Regions from separate parts of the Streptomyces sp. NBC_01750 genome, predicted to be linked through region 2. Evidence: riboswitches for the same ligand, from Rfam matches in the RefSeq annotation. Region 2 holds a riboswitch; each other region holds the start of a gene.
The links. Region 2 has a riboswitch for cyclic di-AMP ahead of OG966_RS30095 (M23 family metallopeptidase). Riboswitches for the same ligand answer to the same signal wherever they lie in the genome.

Region 1 (5,700 bases), 970 kb from region 2:
GCGGCCCTGACCGAGGTCATCGCGGAGGGTGCGGCGGCGGGCGAGTTCCCGTGCGAGGACCCGGCGGCAACGGCCTGGCGGCTGACGGCATTCCTGGACGGGCTCGCCGTGCAGATGACTTCGTACGCGGGGTCGCTGTCGCGCGCCGCGATGCTGCAGTGGACGGACGACGCGCTCGCCCGTGAGCTCGGCGTCCACCGTGACGCACTGACCGCCGCGGCACGCTGAACGCCTGAACGACGAACGGCTGAACGCCCGGGCCCGCAGCCCCCATACTGGGCAACTGTGTCTCACCAGTCGCAGCATCAGACGTATCAGCAGCCCGAACAGCCGACGGATCGCCTCCCGCACGATGTGCTGGTGGTCGGCGGCAGCGGTGTGGACACGGTCGTCCGTGTCGACTCCCTGCCGGTCCCGCTCGCGGATTCGGTCGGCGTCGGCCCGATCCGTGAATGGCCGGGCCACACCGGTGGCAATGTGGCCCTCGGCTGCCGGGCCCTCGGGCTGAATGCCACCCTCATCGACTACATCGGCGACGACTGGCCGGGCCGTCAGGTCAGGGAGCAACTCGCCTCGGGGGGCGTGAATTTCGAGCCTCTGATCTCGCCGGCGGGGACGCGGCGCGCGGTCAACCTCGTCGACCCGGCGGGCCGTCGGATGTCCTTCTACGACGCCCGGGATCCCGGCGAGCTGCGGATGCCGCGCGACTTCTACCTCCCTCATCTGCGTCGCGCTCGCCACATCCATCTCTCGATCATGAACTTCGCGCGGTTCCTCTACGACGACATCGAAGCGCTGGGTGTGCCGGTCTCCACCGATCTGCACGACTGGGACGGACTGGCCGACCACCAGAAGGAGTTCGCACTCCGCTCGGACCTGGTCTTCCTCAGCGCTGCCGGCGCGGGCGAGCGGATAGCGTCGGTGATGCGGGAGATCCTGCGCGACGGCCGGGCGCGGGCGGTGGTCGCGACGGCGGGTGCCGGCGGCTCGTATCTCCTCAGCCGCGACGGGGGAAGCACCCCGCGCCCGGTCCCGGCGGTCGTCCCGCCCGCTCCGGTGGTCGACTCCAACGGCGCGGGTGACGCCTACGTCTGCGGCTTTCTGTACGGGCAGCTGTCGGGCCGCGATCTGGAGGAGAGCGCGAGGCTGGGTGCGGTGGCCGGTGCCCATGCCTGTACGGGCGAGGGCAGTACGGCGCTGATCGGACCGGCCGAACTGTTGTCGTCGGTCGTGGTCTGACGCACCGGTTCGTACGCCACCGAGCCTCATTCGTCGCACGGCCTCAGTCGTCGTACGGGGCGGGAAAGGCGAGCCCTGTCAGCCTCGCGCCACACCTGTCACAGCCGGCGCGCGACCGCGGGATCCTGTGCGCGCGGAGAACGTGGTGTGCTTCGGCGCGCCTTCGAAGGAGCCGAGGCCGGAAGGGCCGTAGTGCTCCCCGGCCCGCGCGTCCGGGTCGGCGGCGGCCCGCAGCGCCGGGAGGGCGCCGCCCGCAGCGTCCGAACCGAAGGTGCGCACCGCGCAGTTGATGATCCGGTGCGGCGGCGGGGCGGCGCGATCACTGCCGGTGCGGCCGCTCGACGGCGGCCGCACCGCGCTCCGGGTCGCGGGCGCAAAGGAGCAGCCGCGCTCCTGCTCCGGCGAGTCCGTGGCGACCGCGAGGCCGATCCCGCGGCGGGCACCGGTGACCAGGGCCGTACGTCCGGTGAGCCGGGGCAGGTCCGCTACGCCCCAGCCGTCCGCTGTCACAGAGGCAGCAGGTCCGGGCGCTTGGCCTCGACATGGTCGCCGGAGCTCTCGCCGCGCAGCCGTCGTCCGATCCACGGCACCAGGTGCTCGCGCGCCCAGTTGATGTCGTCGCGGCGCACCTCGAACGGTCCGCGCGGCGGCAGGGGCGGCCACGCCTGGTCGGGGTCGGCGGGCACCTCGAGTCCGAGCACCTGGGCGGCACGCAGTGCGACCCGGGTGTGGCCCTCGGGCGACAGATGCAGCCGGTCGGCGTCCCAAGCCCGCCTTTCCTGGATGGACTTGAGCGACCACAGGTCGAGTACGGGGCAGTCGTAGCGGTCGGCGATGGCCCGTACATGCGCGGTGTACGTGGCGATCTTGCCGCGCAGATGACGCAGTACCGGCACGCCACGGGTGTCGAAGCCGGTGGTCACCATGACGGTGCCGACCGAGCTGGTGAGGTCGGCGACGGCCCGCTCGAAGCGCTCGGCCACGTCGTCGGGGTTGCTGCCGGGCCGGATGATGTCATTGCCGCCTGCGCAGAAGGTCACCAGATCCGGGGCGAGTTCCTTCGCCCGCGGGACCTGTTCCTCGACGATCTGGTCAAGGAGACGGCCGCGTACGGCGAGATTGGCGTACCGGAAGGTGTGCTCCGGCATCCGGTCGTCGAGCAGGACCGCGAACCGGTCCGCCCAGCCGACGTACATCCCGTCGGGGCCCGGGTCGCCGACGCCCTCGGTGAAGCTGTCACCGATCGCCGCGTACGACCCGAATACGCCACTGTTCTCTGTTCTCGAATCGTCTGCCACGAGACCTCATTTTTCCCTTACGGATGTGACCTACGCGACCGTAAGGAGGGGTTGACGAGGGGTGATATAGACCACCGGTCAAGATTCGTCCAACCCGGAATACGCCGACTCCCCCCACGCCGCGGGCGGCGGCACGAGGGGAGGAAGGGCGACGACGCGCATCGGCCGGATCAGATGGAGACACCGTGCTGGCGCAGGTAGGCCACCGGGTCGATGTCCGAGCCATAGCTGGGGCCGGTGCGGATCTCGAAGTGCAGGTGCGGGCCGGTGGAGTTGCCGGTGGTGCCGGAGAGGCCGATCGGCTGGCCGCCGCTCACGCTCTGGCCGGAGGAGACGGCGAGGGAGGAGAGGTGGGCGTACTGCGAGTAGGTGCCATCGCTTTGCTGGATGACGATCTGGTTGCCGTACGCACCGGCCCAGCCGGCGGAGACGACGGTGCCCTGGCCGACTGCCTTGACGGTCGTGCCGGAGGATGCCGCGAAGTCGAGACCGGTGTGGTAACCGCTGGACCACATGGCGCCGGCGAGGTGGTACGGGGTGATGACGGTCGCGCCGTCGACGGGGGTGGTGAAGCCGGAGGCGCTGGTCTGCGTGGCGGCGCCGCTGCTCGCCGAGTCGCCGGACGAGGACGGCGCGGAGGACTGCACGGCCGAGCCCGAGTCCGAGGAGCCCGAGTCCGAGGACGGCTTCGAGGAGGACGGCTTCGAGGAGGACCGCTCCGGGCTTGCCGGGCTCTGCGACTTCTCCGGAGCCTTCGCCTTCGCGCCGAGGGTGAGCTTGAGCCCGGGGTGGATCAGCGACGGGTTGTCGCCGACCCGCTCCCGGTTGTCCGCGTACAGCTTCTTCCAGCCGCCGCGGACATCGTGCTCGTCGGCGATCTTGGCCAGATAGTCGCCGGGGACGACTGAGTACGTGGTGGGAGAGGCCTTCTTCTGCGCCACGTGGGTCGCGGCGGCGGACCCGGCAGAGAAAGGAGAGGATGCGGCGGCGGTCACAGCCTTTTCCGGGGCCACGGCCGGAGCGGCCTTTTCCGCCGCGTGGGCGCCGGCGGCGCCTATCAGCGGAAGTGCGATGGCGGCGCCACCCGTACCGGCGGTGACGAATCCGCGCGTGATCGGGCTGACCTTGGGGCGGCGGTGCTTGCCCTTCTTGGGCATGGCGAATTCCTCTCCGGCGCCGGCGTGGTGAGCTGTCGGGTTCGGGCTGGAGATGCCCGGCCGCGCAGTTGCGCGACTTCACCCCAAGCCGTCCGGAAGTCCGGAATCGGCGTACTACCTGGGTCCCCCGCTCCTGCCGCACGTTGTTGGGTGGAATTCCGGACGGCGGCAGGATTAGGCGGTCCGTCCGGATTGGTCGTGACCGTAAACGAATGGGTGGACCGGGACAAGCTGTCGCTTTCGCCCGCCAATGATCCGTCTGATATCGCCGCGAAATTCCCGTCACCCTCCGTAAATAGATGATCTTCGCCGTCCGCCCAGGCAACGGAATTAACCCCCGTCGCACCGTCGCGCACCGTCACGAATATGATCCCGCTCACGGGCCACGCCCCCACTCCCCTACAGGCGGGGCACGTTATGCCTAATCGTCCAATTCGGACATAACAGGCATTTAATGGAAATGGTCTGTTTATAGCCTGCGATCCCCCTTACTGCCCAATTCATGCCACGCCCATCGGAATTTCGTCGGGGATTGAGCCGGAGCAGCCACCGGAATGCGTTGTAGCCGGGTCCGCTCCTGTCAGCCGGGCCGAAGCGGCCGCGCTCACTCAGCGGCGCCGGAGCCGGATCACCGTGGCGTCCATGTCCCCCTTCAGTCCGGTGTGCAGCCCCTGGTGCAGCAGCAGGGATCCGCGATGCGCAGCACCGGAGTCCGGGCACTCGTACACGGCTGCCGGATCGAGCCCGCGCAGCCTGAGCCTGGGCGGCTGTTCGCCGTAGTGCTGCGCCTGGAGCCAGGCGAGGACGACTGTCTCGTCACCTCGTAGGTACTGCACGGCACTCAGTCCGCCCTCCGGCGCCCGCAGCCGGTACAGCTCGCCGTGCTGCACCACAGGCCTGATCTTCTTGTAGAGCTCCACCCAGACGTGTGCCTCGGCGAGCTCCTCCGCGCTCCACTCGGTGAGATCGCCGCCGACTCCGAGCACTCCTGCCATGGCGCTCACAAAGCGGAAACGGAGTGTGCTCACGCGGCCATTGAGCTGGACGTTGGGGCTGTCGGTCACCCAGGCCGCCATGGCCCGTACCGGGTGCAGCTGGGTGAAGCCCTGCTGGATGGCGAGCCGGTCCAGCGGATCGGTGTTGTCGGAGGTCCACACCTGATCGGTGCGGGAGAGGATCCCGAGGTCGATCCGGCCGCCGCCGCCCGAGCAGGACTCGAAGGCGACCGAGGGATGCGCGGCGCGCAGCCTGTCGAGGAGCGCGTACAGCGCGTGCACATGCTCGACCCACAGCCTCTGCGGATATCTCTCGCCGGGCCAGCCGGCGTCCGTGAAACAGCGGTTGAAGTCCCATTTCACATAGTCGATGGGCGCGCCGGCGAGCAGTCCGTCCAACTGCTCCCAGAGGTGGGCCTGTACGTCCTCGCGCGCCAGGTTCAGTACGAGCTGGTTGCGGAACTCCGTCCGTGTCCGGCCCGGGTGGTGCTGGACCCAGTCCGGATGCGCGCGGTAGAGATCGCTGTCGGCGTTGACCATCTCCGGCTCGACCCAGATCCCGAACTGCATGCCCAGCGCGTGCACTTCGTCGGCGAGCGGCTCCAGCCCCCGCGGAAAGCGCTCGGCGTTGGGGGTCCAGTCGCCGAGTCCGGCGCGGTCGCTGGTGCGCTGCCCGAACCAGGCGTCATCCACCACGAACAGCTCGACGCCCAGGGCCGCGGCCCGCCGCGCGAGCGCCCGCTGCTGCTCCTCGGAGATATCGAAGCCGGTGGCCTCCCAGGAGTTGTAGAGCACGGGCCGGTCGGCCTGGGCGTCCGGGATCACATGCGCCAGCTGCCAGGCGTGCCAGGCCCTGCTGGATCCGCCGAACCCTCCTTCGCTCCACAGTCCGGCGAAGACGGGCGAGGTGTACGACTGGCCCGGTGCGAGCCGCAGCAGCCCGGAGTCGTCGTAGCCGGCCCCGCCGGTTATCTGTACGAGTCCGTCGGGCAGCCGCGCCACGGAGATCCG
Region 2 (5,700 bases):
CCGGTCGCCGCGGTCTGCCTCTGGTACGACGTCGGCTCGCGCCACGAGGTCAAGGGCCGTACCGGCCTTGCTCACCTTTTCGAGCATCTGATGTTCCAGGGCTCGGGCCAGGTGAAGGGCAACGGCCACTTCGAGCTGGTTCAGGGAGCCGGCGGCTCGCTGAACGGCACCACCAGCTTCGAGCGCACCAATTACTTCGAGACCATGCCCACCCACCAGCTGGAGCTCGCCCTCTGGCTGGAAGCCGACCGGATGGGCTCGCTGCTCGCGGCTCTCGACGACGAGTCGATGGAGAACCAGCGCGATGTCGTCAAGAACGAGCGCCGCCAGCGGTACGACAACGTCCCGTACGGTACGGCCTTCGAGCGGCTGACCGCGCTCGCCTACCCGGAGGGCCATCCGTACCACCACACACCGATCGGCTCGATGACCGATCTGGACGCGGCGACCCTCGAGGACGCGCGCACCTTCTTCCGTACGTACTACGCGCCGAACAACGCCGTGCTTTCGGTCGTCGGTGACATCGACCCGAAGCAGACGCTCGCCTGGATCGAGAATTACTTCGGCTCCATCCCGGCCCACGACGGCAAGCAGCCCCCGCGCGACGGCTCCCTTCCGGAGACCATCGGCGAGCAGCTGCGCGAGGAGATCGTCGAGGAGGTCCCGGCCCGGGCGCTGATGGCCGCCTACCGCCTGCCGCACGACGGCACGCGCGAGTGCGATGCCGCTGACCTGGCGCTCACCGTCCTCGGCGGCGGTGAGTCCTCGAGGCTGCACAACCGCCTGGTGCGCCGTGACCAGACGGCCGTCGCGGCCGGCTTCGGTCTGCTGCGGCTGGCCGGTGCCCCCTCGCTGGGCTGGCTGGACGTCAAGACGTCCGGCGGTGTCGAGGTGCCGCAGATCGAGGCCGCGGTCGACGAGGAGCTGGCACGGTTCGCCGCGGAAGGCCCCACGCCCGAGGAGATGGAGCGGGCGCAGGCCCAGTTGGAGCGCGAGTGGCTGGACCGGCTCGGCACGGTCGCAGGCCGCGCCGATGAACTGTGCCGGTACGCCGTGCTCTTCGGCGACCCGCAGCTGGCGCTGAGCGCCGTACAGCGGGTGCTGGACGTCACCGCCGAAGAGGTGCAGGCGGTCGCCAAGGCCCGGTTGCGCCCGGACAACAGGGCGGTGCTGGTCTACGAGCCCCTCTCCGCGGACAACGGCGACAGCGACAGCGACGAGAACGACGAGCACGAAGGGGCGGACCAGTGAGCGACGCTGCCGTGACCATGGAGTTCCACCCGCAGCCGACGGCCGGCCCCGCCCGCCCCTGGGCGTTCCCGGCCCCCGAGCGCGGCACGCTGGACAACGGCCTCACCGTGCTGCGCTGCCATCGCCCCGGCCAGCAGGTGGTGGCCGTCGAGATCTGCCTCGACGCCCCGCTGGAGGCCGAGCCCGAGGGCATCGACGGCGTCGCCACGATCATGGCGCGCGCCCTGTCGGAAGGCACCGACAAGCACACCGCCGAGGAGTTCGCCGCCGAGCTGGAGCGCTGCGGCGCCACTCTCGACGCGCACGCCGACCACCCGGGTGTCCGCGTCTCCCTGGAGGTGCCGGTCTCCCGGCTGCCGAAGGCGCTCGGCCTGCTCGCCGAGGCGCTGCGCGCGCCCGCCTTCGCCGACAACGAGGTGGAGCGGCTGGTACGCAACCGGCTGGACGAGATCCCGCACGAGACGGCCAACCCGGCCCGCCGTGCGGCCAAGGAGCTCTCCAAGCAGCTCTTCCCGGCCTCCCTGCGTATGTCGCGCCCCCGCCAGGGCACGGAGGAGTCCGTGGCCCGGATCGACTCCGCGGCCGTGCGCGCCTTCTACGAGGCGTATGTCCGGCCGGCCACGGCCACCACGGTAATCGTCGGCGACCTCACCGGAGTCGACCTTGACGCCGTGCTCGCCGAGACTCTCGGTACCTGGACCGGCAACAGCGCCGAGGCCCGTCCCGTACCGCCGATCACCGCCGACGACACCGGCCGTGTGGTCATCGTGGACCGCCCCGGCGCCGTCCAGACGCAGCTGCTGATCGGCCGTATCGGCCCGGACCGCCACGACCGCGTCTGGCCGGCCCAGGTGCTCGGGGCGTATTGCCTGGGCGGCACCCTCACCTCGCGTCTCGACCGCGTGCTGCGCGAGGAGAAGGGCTACACCTACGGCGTACGGGCCTTCGGCCAGGTGCTGCGCTCCGCTCCCGACGGGTCGGGCGCGGCGATGCTCGCCATCAGCGGTTCCGTGGACACCCCGAACACCGGACCGGCGCTGGACGACCTCTGGAAGGTGCTGCGTACGCTCGCGGCCGAGGGCCTGACCGACGCCGAGCGCGATGTTGCCGTGCAGAACCTGGTGGGTGTCGCCCCGCTGAAGTTCGAGACGGCCGCCTCCGTCGCGGGCACGCTCGCCGACCAAGTCGAGCAGTTCCTCCCGGACGACTACCAGGCGCAGTTGTACGTGCGCCTGGCCGATACCGGCACCGTTGAGGCGACGGCCGCGGCCGTCAGCGCCTTCCCGGTGGACCGACTTGTCACGGTGCTCGTCGGCGATGCCTCGCAGATCGAGGAGCCGGTCAGGGCGCTCGGCATCGGCGAAGTGACGGTTGTCACAGGCTGATTGGGTCAATCCGGCAAACAATTCAAAACAGGCAAACGGAACCCCGGCCTCCCTGGTGATGCCGGGGTTCTGTCTTATGCCCGTTTTATTGCAGAGCCTGCCTGTCTGGCCTGTGGCATGCGCTACAAAAAGAGCTGTCTGTTTGGTGATTGAAAGACGGCCCGCCTAGCGTCGGTCCGGCTGTCCGCCAGTAGCCCGCCGCATCCGCGGCATCGGACAGTCATCGCCGAGTCCCCGTCAGGCGCGAGCCTGGGGAGCCGGGGACCCACTCAGTCCCTGGGGTGAATCGGGCGCCTTCGCACCTGCGGAGGGGCCTGTAGGAGACCTTCCTGCTCCGAACCCGTCAGCTAACCCGGTAGGCGAGAAGGAAGGAAAGGATCAGCCACTTCATGGCGTTCACCCGTGCCACCGGGAAGCACCGTGCCCCGAGCCGAATGACGCGCAAGAAGGCGAACATCGCCGCCGTCGCCGCTCTCGCCACCACCGGCGTCATCGGAACCCTCGCTTCCCCGGCACTCGCCGCCGACACCGGCGCGGCCACCGTCGAGGACACCGGCCTGACCCAGATCGTGGCCGCCGACTCCCTCGCCGAGCAGATCGCCGACCAGGCCGCCGCTCAGAAGGAGGAGGCCGCCGAGGCCGTCGCCAAGGCGAAGGCCGAGGCCGAGGCGAAGCGGAAGGCCGAGGCCCGCGCCAAGGAGGCCCGTGAGGCCAAGGAGCGCGCCGCGCGCGCCGCCGAGCGCAAGCGCCTCAACTCCTTCGTGGCCCCGATCTCGCACTCGTACGTCTCCACGGGCTACAAGTCCGGCGGCGCCATCTGGTCCTCCGGCAGCCACACCGGCATCGACTTCCACGCCGCGTCCGGCACGACCGTGCACGCGGTCGGCTCCGGCACTGTCGTCGAGGCCGGCTGGGGCGGCGCGTACGGGAACAACATCGTGATCAAGATGAAGGACGGCTCGTACACGCAGTACGGCCACCTCTCGTCCATCGGCGTCTCGGTCGGCCAGTCGGTGACCCCGGGCCAGCAGATCGGCCTCTCCGGCGCGACCGGCAACACCACTGGACCGCACCTCCACTTCGAGGCCCGCACCAGCCCCGAGTACGGCTCCGACATCAACCCGGTCGCGTACCTGCGCGCGCACGGCGTCAGCGTCTGATCAGACGGCGGGCCGCTGTCCGGCCCCGCGTGCTTCCCGAAGGCCCCGGCTCACCGCCGGGGCCTTCGGCGTTTGCCCGCTCCGCCGGCGTTCTGGCCAAAAGATATCCATGGATTCCGGTCTCCCATCGGAAAATCCCGAGCATTGCAATAGAGTCACTGAACAGACGTCAGTCGGCTGCGTTTCGCGCGGATTAAAGCGGAGGTTCGGTCATGCGCATTCCCGCGCACTCGGTATGCACGGCGATCCGCGACGACATCGTCTCCGGTGTATTCGAGCGCGGCAGCCGGCTCACCGAGGAGCAGCTGGCGCGCCGCTACGGCGTCTCCCGGGTCCCGGTGCGCGAAGCTCTGCGCACCCTGGAGTCCGAGGGTTTCGTCACCACCCGCCGCCACGCCGGCGCCTGTGTCGCCGAGCCCACCGAGCAGGAGGCCGCCGACCTCCTGGAGATCCGGATGCTGCTGGAGCCCATGGGTGCGGCGCGCGCCGCCCAGCGGCGCACCGAGGCGCATCTGAAGGTGCTGCGTGGCCTGGTCAGGCTGGGTCAGGAGCGGGCCCGCCGTGGTCAGGGCGAGGACCTGCGTTCACTGGGCGGCTGGTTCCACGAGACGCTCGCCCAGGCCTCCGGCAGTCCGGGCCTGATCGCTCTGCTCACCCAGCTGCGGCACAAGATCGCCTGGATGTACACCGTCGAGCAGCCGGCCACGCCCGTCGAGTCCTGGATCGAGCACGGCGCGATCGTGGACGCGGTGGCGCGCGGCGACGCGGAACGGGCGCGAGGGCTGACGGCCGTGCACACCGAACGGGCCGCCGCCGCGCACCGGCTGCGCCGTCCCGAGCGGGTGAGGACTTCGCAACATGCCGTAAACATCGCGAGCGCCCGCCATTAACAGGCGCACCGTATACAAAGGATAGATATTCGCAGGGCCTCTTTTCTGCTGCCCATATTCAAGCGTCGGGCCGGGGAAATCAACGGCCGGAAAAACTGCGTCCGGAAAAGACGAAGCCGCGATGTCCGGGAATCTGGGACACCGCGGCTTTGCCGTGGGTAATGGGCCTGTTCGGCTCAGACGGTTTCGGGAAGCTCTTCGAGACCCTCGGCGACGAGCCGGGCGAGACGGTCCAGAGCGGCGTCGGAGTCCTCGGCCTCGGAAGCGAGCACGATCTCCTCGCCACCCTGGGCGCCCAGGCCGAGCACCGCGAGCATCGAGCCGGCGTTGACCGGGGTGCCGTCCGCCTTGGCGATCGTCACGGGGACGCCGGCGGCCGTGGCGGCACGGACGAAGATGGAAGCGGGGCGGGCGTGAAGGCCCTCGGCCCAGCCGACATTGACGCGGCGCTCAGCCATGGTGTTGCCCTTCAAGTCTTAGCGGTTGTCTAGACCAGTCTCTCATGTGTTGCTGCGTTGCCCGCACCGGCCCCGGACCCGGGATCGGCCGCTGGTCGGCTTCCCCAGACTGCCCCGCGGCAACCTCCTCCGCGACCCGTGAGTGAGCCGTACGCTTTCCCCATGCAGACCTCGTCGGATCACGCCTACCCCGACCACTGGGAAGCGGACGTGGTGCTGCGCGACGGCGGCATCGCGCGCATCAGGCCCATCACCACCGAGGACGCCGACCGTCTGGTCAGCTTCTACGAGCAGGTCTCCGACGAGTCGAAGTACTACCGCTTCTTCGCGCCCTACCCCCGGCTCTCCGCCAAGGACGTACATCACTTCACCCATCACGACTACGTGGACCGGGTGGGCCTCGCGGTCACGGTGGGCGGCGAGTTCATCGCCACCGTCCGCTACGACCGGATCAATGGAGAGGGCCGGCCCGCGAGCGCCCCCGCCGACGAGGCCGAGGTCGCCTTTCTCGTCCAGGACGCCCACCAGGGGCGCGGCGTGGCATCCGCCCTGCTCG
Region 3 (5,700 bases), 3.0 Mb from region 2:
TCGCCGGCCGTCGGCGGATCGTTGTGGATGTGCCGCTCCGTCAGCCGTACGCAGCCGATGTCGACCGACCGCGCGGCCAGCACGCGCTCCTCGCCGACGACGAACTCGGTCGAGCCGCCCCCGATGTCCACGACCAGACGCTCCTCGTGGCCGGGCAGGCCCCCGGTGGCACCGGTGAAGGAGAACTCCGCCTCCTGATCGCCGGTGATCACCTCGGGCTCGACGCCGAGGATGTCGAGGACGCCGCGGACGAACTCGTCACGGTTCTCGGCATCACGCGAGGCGGAGGTGGCCACGAAGCGGAGCTTCTCGGCACCGTGCTCCTTGATGACGGCGGCGTACTCGCGGCAGGCGGCGAAGGTCCGCTCCAGCGCCTCGGGCGCGAGCCGTCCGGTGCGGTCCACGCCCTGGCCCAGCCGGACAATGATCATCCGCCGGTCCAGGTCGACCAGCTCGCCCGTCTCCCGGTCCGCGTCGGCGACGAGGAGGCGGATGGAGTTCGTACCGCAGTCGATGGCGGCGACCCGGGTCACTCCTTGTCCCCTTCTTCACCGGACGCGACGTCCCCGTCTTCACCGGACGCGACCTCTTCCCCGGGCGCGACCTCTCCGCAAGGCGCGACACAGGGGCCCTTGCGCCACCACTCGGGGAGCAGGGCGATCGCCTCGTCGCCCAGCGGGTTGACCCCGGGGCCGGCCGCGAGCGAGTGGGCGACCAGCACGTGCAGGCACTTCACCCGGTCGGGCATGCCGCCCGCGCTGGGGAAGCCCTGCAGCACGTCGATGGCGTCGCGGCGCGCGATGTAGTCCTCGTGGGCGGCGCGGTATGCGGCAGCCAGCTCCGGGTCGGTCGCGAGACGGTCGGTCATCTCCTTCATGACGCCGTTCGCCTCGAGCGTGCCGATCGCCGACGCGGCCCGCGGGCAGGTCAGGTAGTACAGCGTCGGGAACGGTGTGCCGTCCGGGAGCCGCGGAGCGGTCTCGACGACATCCGGCTGTCCGCACGGGCAGCGGTGCGCGATCGTGCGCAGACCGCGCGGCGGACGGCCGAGCTGCTCCTTGAACGCGGCGATGTCCGCGTCGGTCGGCGGAGTGGGGTCGGTGGTGGGAGGGGGCGTTTCCATGCCTGCCTTGGTTCTACTTGACTGCTTACTTGCGGTCGGCGTTGTCGACGCCGTCCCAGACGTTCGAGTACCAGGGGCGGTCCGCCGCCCCTTCGTCGGTACGGCGGCGCTCGGCGGCCTCCGGGTCGACCACCGTGTACCCAGTCTCTCCCGGAAGCACGAAGTGCAGGTGCTCGCGGGCCAGCCGCTCGACGTACCTGTCGTCCTGGAGGCGCGCCTTCTCGTCCCTGAGCCGCTCGACCTGCTGCTTGGCGTCGCCCATCCGGCGCTTCTGGTCGGCGATGTCGGCGCGCTGGGAGACGTACTGACGCATCGGGTACGCGAGCGCTACGACCAGCGAGCAGATCACCAGGGTCAGAAACGCCGCCCGGCCGGTGAGCCGGGAGCGGCGGTCCTGCCGGCGGTTCTGGGAACGGTAGACGCGAGCCGCGGTCTGCTCGCCGAGCACCCGCAGCCTGGTCGCGGTGGAGAACCGGTCCTGGTCCCCTTTGCGTGCCATGGTCTCGCCTCCCCTTTACGCGCATACGTCCCCGGACACGGTACGGGACCGCGACCGGGGACGCTTGGCTTCACTACGCCTTTGCGACCCATTCACTTCTCTGGATGCACAGGGCGAACGGCAGGGCCTCAGCCGGTGATCAGCCCTTGAAGCGCGGGAAGGCGGAGCGGCCGGCGTACACCGCGGCGTCGTCGAGGATCTCCTCGATACGCAGCAGCTGGTTGTACTTGGCGACGCGCTCGGAGCGGGCCGGGGCGCCGGTCTTGATCTGGCCGCAGTTGGTGGCGACGGCCAGGTCGGCGATGGTGACGTCCTCGGTCTCGCCGGAGCGGTGGGACATCATGCACTTGAAGCCGCTGCGCTGGGCGAGCTCCACGGCGTCCAGGGTCTCGGTCAGCGAACCGATCTGGTTCACCTTGACGAGCAGGGCGTTCGCGGCGCCGTCCTCGATACCGCGGGCCAGACGCTCCGGGTTGGTGACGAACAGGTCGTCGCCGACGATCTGGACCTTGGCGCCCAGCTTGTCGGTGAGGACCTTCCAGCCGGCCCAGTCGTCCTCGAAGAGCGGGTCCTCGATGGAGACGAGCGGGTAGGCCGCCACGAGCTCCTCGTAGTACTCGGTCATCTCGGCGGCGGAGCGGGACTTGCCCTCGAACTCGTACAGGCCGTCCTTGTAGAACTCGGACGCGGCGACGTCGAGCGCGAGCGCGATGTCCTTGCCCGGGGCGTAACCGGCCTGCTTGATGGCCTCGAGGATGAGGTCCAGGGCGGCGCGGTTGGACTCCAGGTTCGGCGCGAAGCCGCCCTCGTCGCCGAGGCCGGTGGAGAGGCCCTTGGTCTTCAGGACGGACTTGAGGGTGTGGTAGACCTCGGCGCCCCAGCGCAGAGCCTCGGAGAAGGACTCGGCGCCGATCGGCGCGATCATGAACTCCTGGATGTCCACGTTGGAGTCGGCGTGCGAGCCGCCGTTCAGGATGTTCATCATCGGAACGGGCAGCAGGTGCGCGTTCGGGCCGCCGAGGTAGCGGAAGAGCGGCAGGTCGGAGGCCTCGGAGGCGGCGTGCGCGACGGCGAGGGAGACGCCGAGGATGGCATTGGCGCCGAGGGAGGACTTGTCCGGAGTGGCGTCCAGGTCGAACATCGCCTGGTCGATCAGGCGCTGCTCGGTGGCGTCGTAGCCGACGAGCTCCGGGCCGATCTGCTCGATGACGGCGAGGACAGCCTTCTCCACGCCCTTGCCCTGGTAGCGGTTCTGGTCACCGTCGCGGAGCTCAAGAGCCTCGAACGCACCGGTGGAGGCGCCGGACGGAACAGCAGCACGGCCCGTGCTGCCGTCGTCGAGGCCAACCTCGACCTCGACCGTGGGGTTGCCTCGGGAGTCCAGGATTTCCCGGGCTACGACGACGTCGATGGACGGCACGAGCATCTCCTTCTGGGATGTGACGCTGAGAATGCAGGGTCTCTTGGCCTTGCGACATGAGCCTAACCGGCTCCACGGCATCGGCCGGCCGTTGCCCGCCCGCTGGGACGAAAAACGGCGCGAAGACTCGCGACGCAGGACAAACAGCACGTGAACTACCTGCGGGTAACGCCACGAGGGCCGGCGGAGAGACCCGCGGCCACCGGTACCGGCCGGGGACAGACAGAGCCCCGGCCCGGCGCGTACGGGGGAAGACGCGCCGGACCGGGGCGTTCAGGACCCGGGGGTCAGCTCAGGTGGAGCTGCTGGCCCGGGAAGATCACGTCGGCGCGCTCGACGATGTCCTTGTTGAGGTCGAACAGCTTCTTCCAGCCGCCCTTGACCTTCTGGGCCTCGGCGATCGTGCCCAGGGTGTCGCCTGCCTTCACCTTGTACTCGCCGTCACCCTTCTTGAAACCCTTGGCGGCGGGCTTCGCGGACTTCACCGGGGCGGCGGGGCGCTCGGAGCGCGTGGTGGGGGCCTCGGCGCGCTTCGGGGCGGGCTGCGGGGCGGGCTGCGTGGTGCCGGAGTCGGCGGAGCCGCCGTCGAAGGGGGTGTTGGACAGGCCGACGCCGCAGTTGGGCCAGGCACCCTTGCCCTGGCCGGCCAGGACCTTCTCGGCGACCGCTATCTGCTGGGACTTGGAGGCCTGGTCGGCGGAGGAGGCGTACGCCGTGCCGCCGTACGCGGCCCAGGTGGAGGCCGAGAACTGCAGGCCGCCGTAGAAACCGTTGCCGGTGTTGATGGACCAGTTGCCGCCGGCCTCGCACTGGGCGACCTGGTCCCACTCGGAGGCGGTCGCGGCGGAGGCCGAGGTGGCGCCCATCAGCGGGGCGGCGACGACGGCACCGGTGACACCGGCGAGCGCGGCGATGCGGGCAGTCCGATTCAAAGCGGCCGGGCGGCGGTGCTTGCTCTTGCTGGAAAACAGCATGGAACGACTCCTCACCGACGCCTGCGAGGTGAGCTGTCGGGTTCGGGCCAAGTGAGTTGCCCGGCCGCGCGTCGTGGCGCGACTTCACCCCAAGCCGGTCCGTGGGCCGTTGCGTACTGCTCTCAACGGCCGGGCCCGGCGCTTACCTTGGGTCCCCCGCTCCTGCCTTCGGCGCTCTGTGCGAACGACTGCTCCCCCCGACCGGCGGCAGGATTCGGCGTGACGGTCAGTGGTGCCCGCGGTGGCGAGCGGTTCCGACCGTAGACACAGCTCTCCCCGATGTTCAAAGACGAACATCGGGGAGAAATCGCCCATTCCGCCACTCAGGGAACTCTCGTTTCCGCAGGTGAGAAGCGGAACGACCCAATCAGGGGGGCGAGATATACCAGTTGGGACAAAGAGACCCATGTCTCACTTGGTCAAACTCGGACATATATCCGCGAACTGCCGCTACCTCAGATCCAGATCGAGGCTCTGGCCGGGGTGGATGAGGTCCGGATCGATACCGACGGTCTTCCGGTTCGCCTCATAGATCGCGGACCAGCCACCGGCCAGCTTCTGCTCGTCGGCGATGGCCCACAGGCTGTCGCCGGGGCGGACGGTGTACTCGCCGGGCACGGCGTCCGCCTTGCCGGTCTTGTCGGCCTCGTCACGTGCCGCACTGTCACCTCGCGAGGCATGGCGGCCGTCTTCGCGCTGATTGTCCGTATTGCCCGGCTCTGTCTCCTCCGGAGTGCCACGGTGCTTTCCGGTGCCGCTGTCGGCGCCGGCGTCCTGCCCCGCGCCCGGGTCCGCCGACCCGGACGGCTGGGTCGACGCCTTGGGGGTCGCCGGCGCGGAGGGGTCCGCGGACGGCTCGGCGGACTCGGCGGCCCCGGCGGAGGGCTTCGCGGTCGTGGCCGACTGCGAGGGAGCGCTCTGCCCCGGCGACGGCAGGGCGCCGGGGTCGACGCCGGTCGCGGCGCCGTCGTTGGTCAGCCCCGCGATCAGCGAACAGGTGGCCCACGCCTGGGGACCCTGCGCGTCGAGGACCTTCTCCGCGACCGCGATCTGCTGGGAGCGGCTCGCGAGGTCGGCGGTGGGCGCGTAGGCCGTCCCGCCGAAGTCCTGCCAGGTCTCCTGGGTGAACTGCAGACCGCCGTAGAACCCGTTACCGAGGTCGGCACTCCACATGCCGCCGCTCTCGCACTCCGCGACGCGGTCCCACGTGGCGGCATCGGCGGCGGAGGCCGATCCGGCGCCGAGCAGCGGGATGGCGATGGCCGATCCCGTCACTCCCGCCGCGACGACGATGGCCGGAGCCTGGCGGGGTCGGCGGTGCCGTCCGTTCCCGGAGCGCATGCGGTTGCCTTTCGCGTGACTACAGACGTGACAACAGCCATGTCTGCGGACCCTCTGCAGACGTGACTGGTGGGACGACGGTGAACGTAGCCGCATTCGAACGTGAGTCACAAGTCGATGCAGCGGAGATCACGTGAAAGTCACAGTCTTGACGCACCGTCAGATTCGTCGAGGTGTGAACTCAACGGGCAGAGTGCGCAATCCGCGCATAATGAGCCCCCCACGCCACCGCAAATCATCCGGATCACCCGCAAGCCGCAAGTCGGGCATCCTGCGGAGCAGCGTCGCCAGTGCCGTCTGCCCCTCCAGCCTGGCGAGCGGCGCACCGAGGCAGTAGTGGATG

Region 1: another riboswitch for cyclic di-AMP. It lies ahead of OG966_RS34220 (M23 family metallopeptidase); the one in region 2 lies ahead of OG966_RS30095 (M23 family metallopeptidase).
Region 3: another riboswitch for cyclic di-AMP. It lies ahead of OG966_RS16315 (transglycosylase family protein); the one in region 2 lies ahead of OG966_RS30095 (M23 family metallopeptidase).

What each region holds. Positions count from the first base shown of each region.
Region 1 covers NZ_CP109137.1:7,579,290-7,584,989, reverse strand. Annotated here, with positions in the region: gene OG966_RS34240 (TetR/AcrR family transcriptional regulator) at 1-228, shown strand, start outside; gene OG966_RS34235 (carbohydrate kinase family protein) at 358-1,239, shown strand; gene OG966_RS34230 (hypothetical protein) at 1,318-1,749, opposite strand; gene OG966_RS34225 (SGNH/GDSL hydrolase family protein) at 1,746-2,537, opposite strand; gene OG966_RS34220 (M23 family metallopeptidase) at 2,708-3,694, opposite strand; cyclic di-AMP (ydaO/yuaA leader) riboswitch at 3,699-3,872, opposite strand; gene OG966_RS34215 (alpha-galactosidase) at 4,303-5,700, opposite strand, start outside.
Region 2 covers NZ_CP109137.1:6,606,137-6,611,836, forward strand. Annotated here, with positions in the region: gene OG966_RS30085 (M16 family metallopeptidase) at 1-1,251, shown strand, start outside; gene OG966_RS30090 (M16 family metallopeptidase) at 1,269-2,636, shown strand; cyclic di-AMP (ydaO/yuaA leader) riboswitch at 2,851-3,012, shown strand; gene OG966_RS30095 (M23 family metallopeptidase) at 3,026-3,796, shown strand; gene OG966_RS30100 (GntR family transcriptional regulator) at 4,009-4,686, shown strand; gene OG966_RS30105 (HPr family phosphocarrier protein) at 4,863-5,144, opposite strand; gene OG966_RS30110 (bifunctional acetate--CoA ligase family protein/GNAT family N-acetyltransferase) at 5,307-5,700, shown strand, end outside.
Region 3 covers NZ_CP109137.1:3,648,871-3,654,570, forward strand. Annotated here, with positions in the region: gene OG966_RS16295 (Ppx/GppA phosphatase family protein) at 1-533, opposite strand, end outside; gene OG966_RS16300 (DUF501 domain-containing protein) at 530-1,123, opposite strand; gene OG966_RS16305 (FtsB family cell division protein) at 1,149-1,622, opposite strand; gene eno (phosphopyruvate hydratase) at 1,762-3,048, opposite strand; gene OG966_RS16315 (transglycosylase family protein) at 3,330-4,016, opposite strand; cyclic di-AMP (ydaO/yuaA leader) riboswitch at 4,020-4,200, opposite strand; gene OG966_RS16320 (transglycosylase family protein) at 4,467-5,357, opposite strand; gene OG966_RS16325 (cytochrome P450 family protein) at 5,517-5,700, opposite strand, start outside.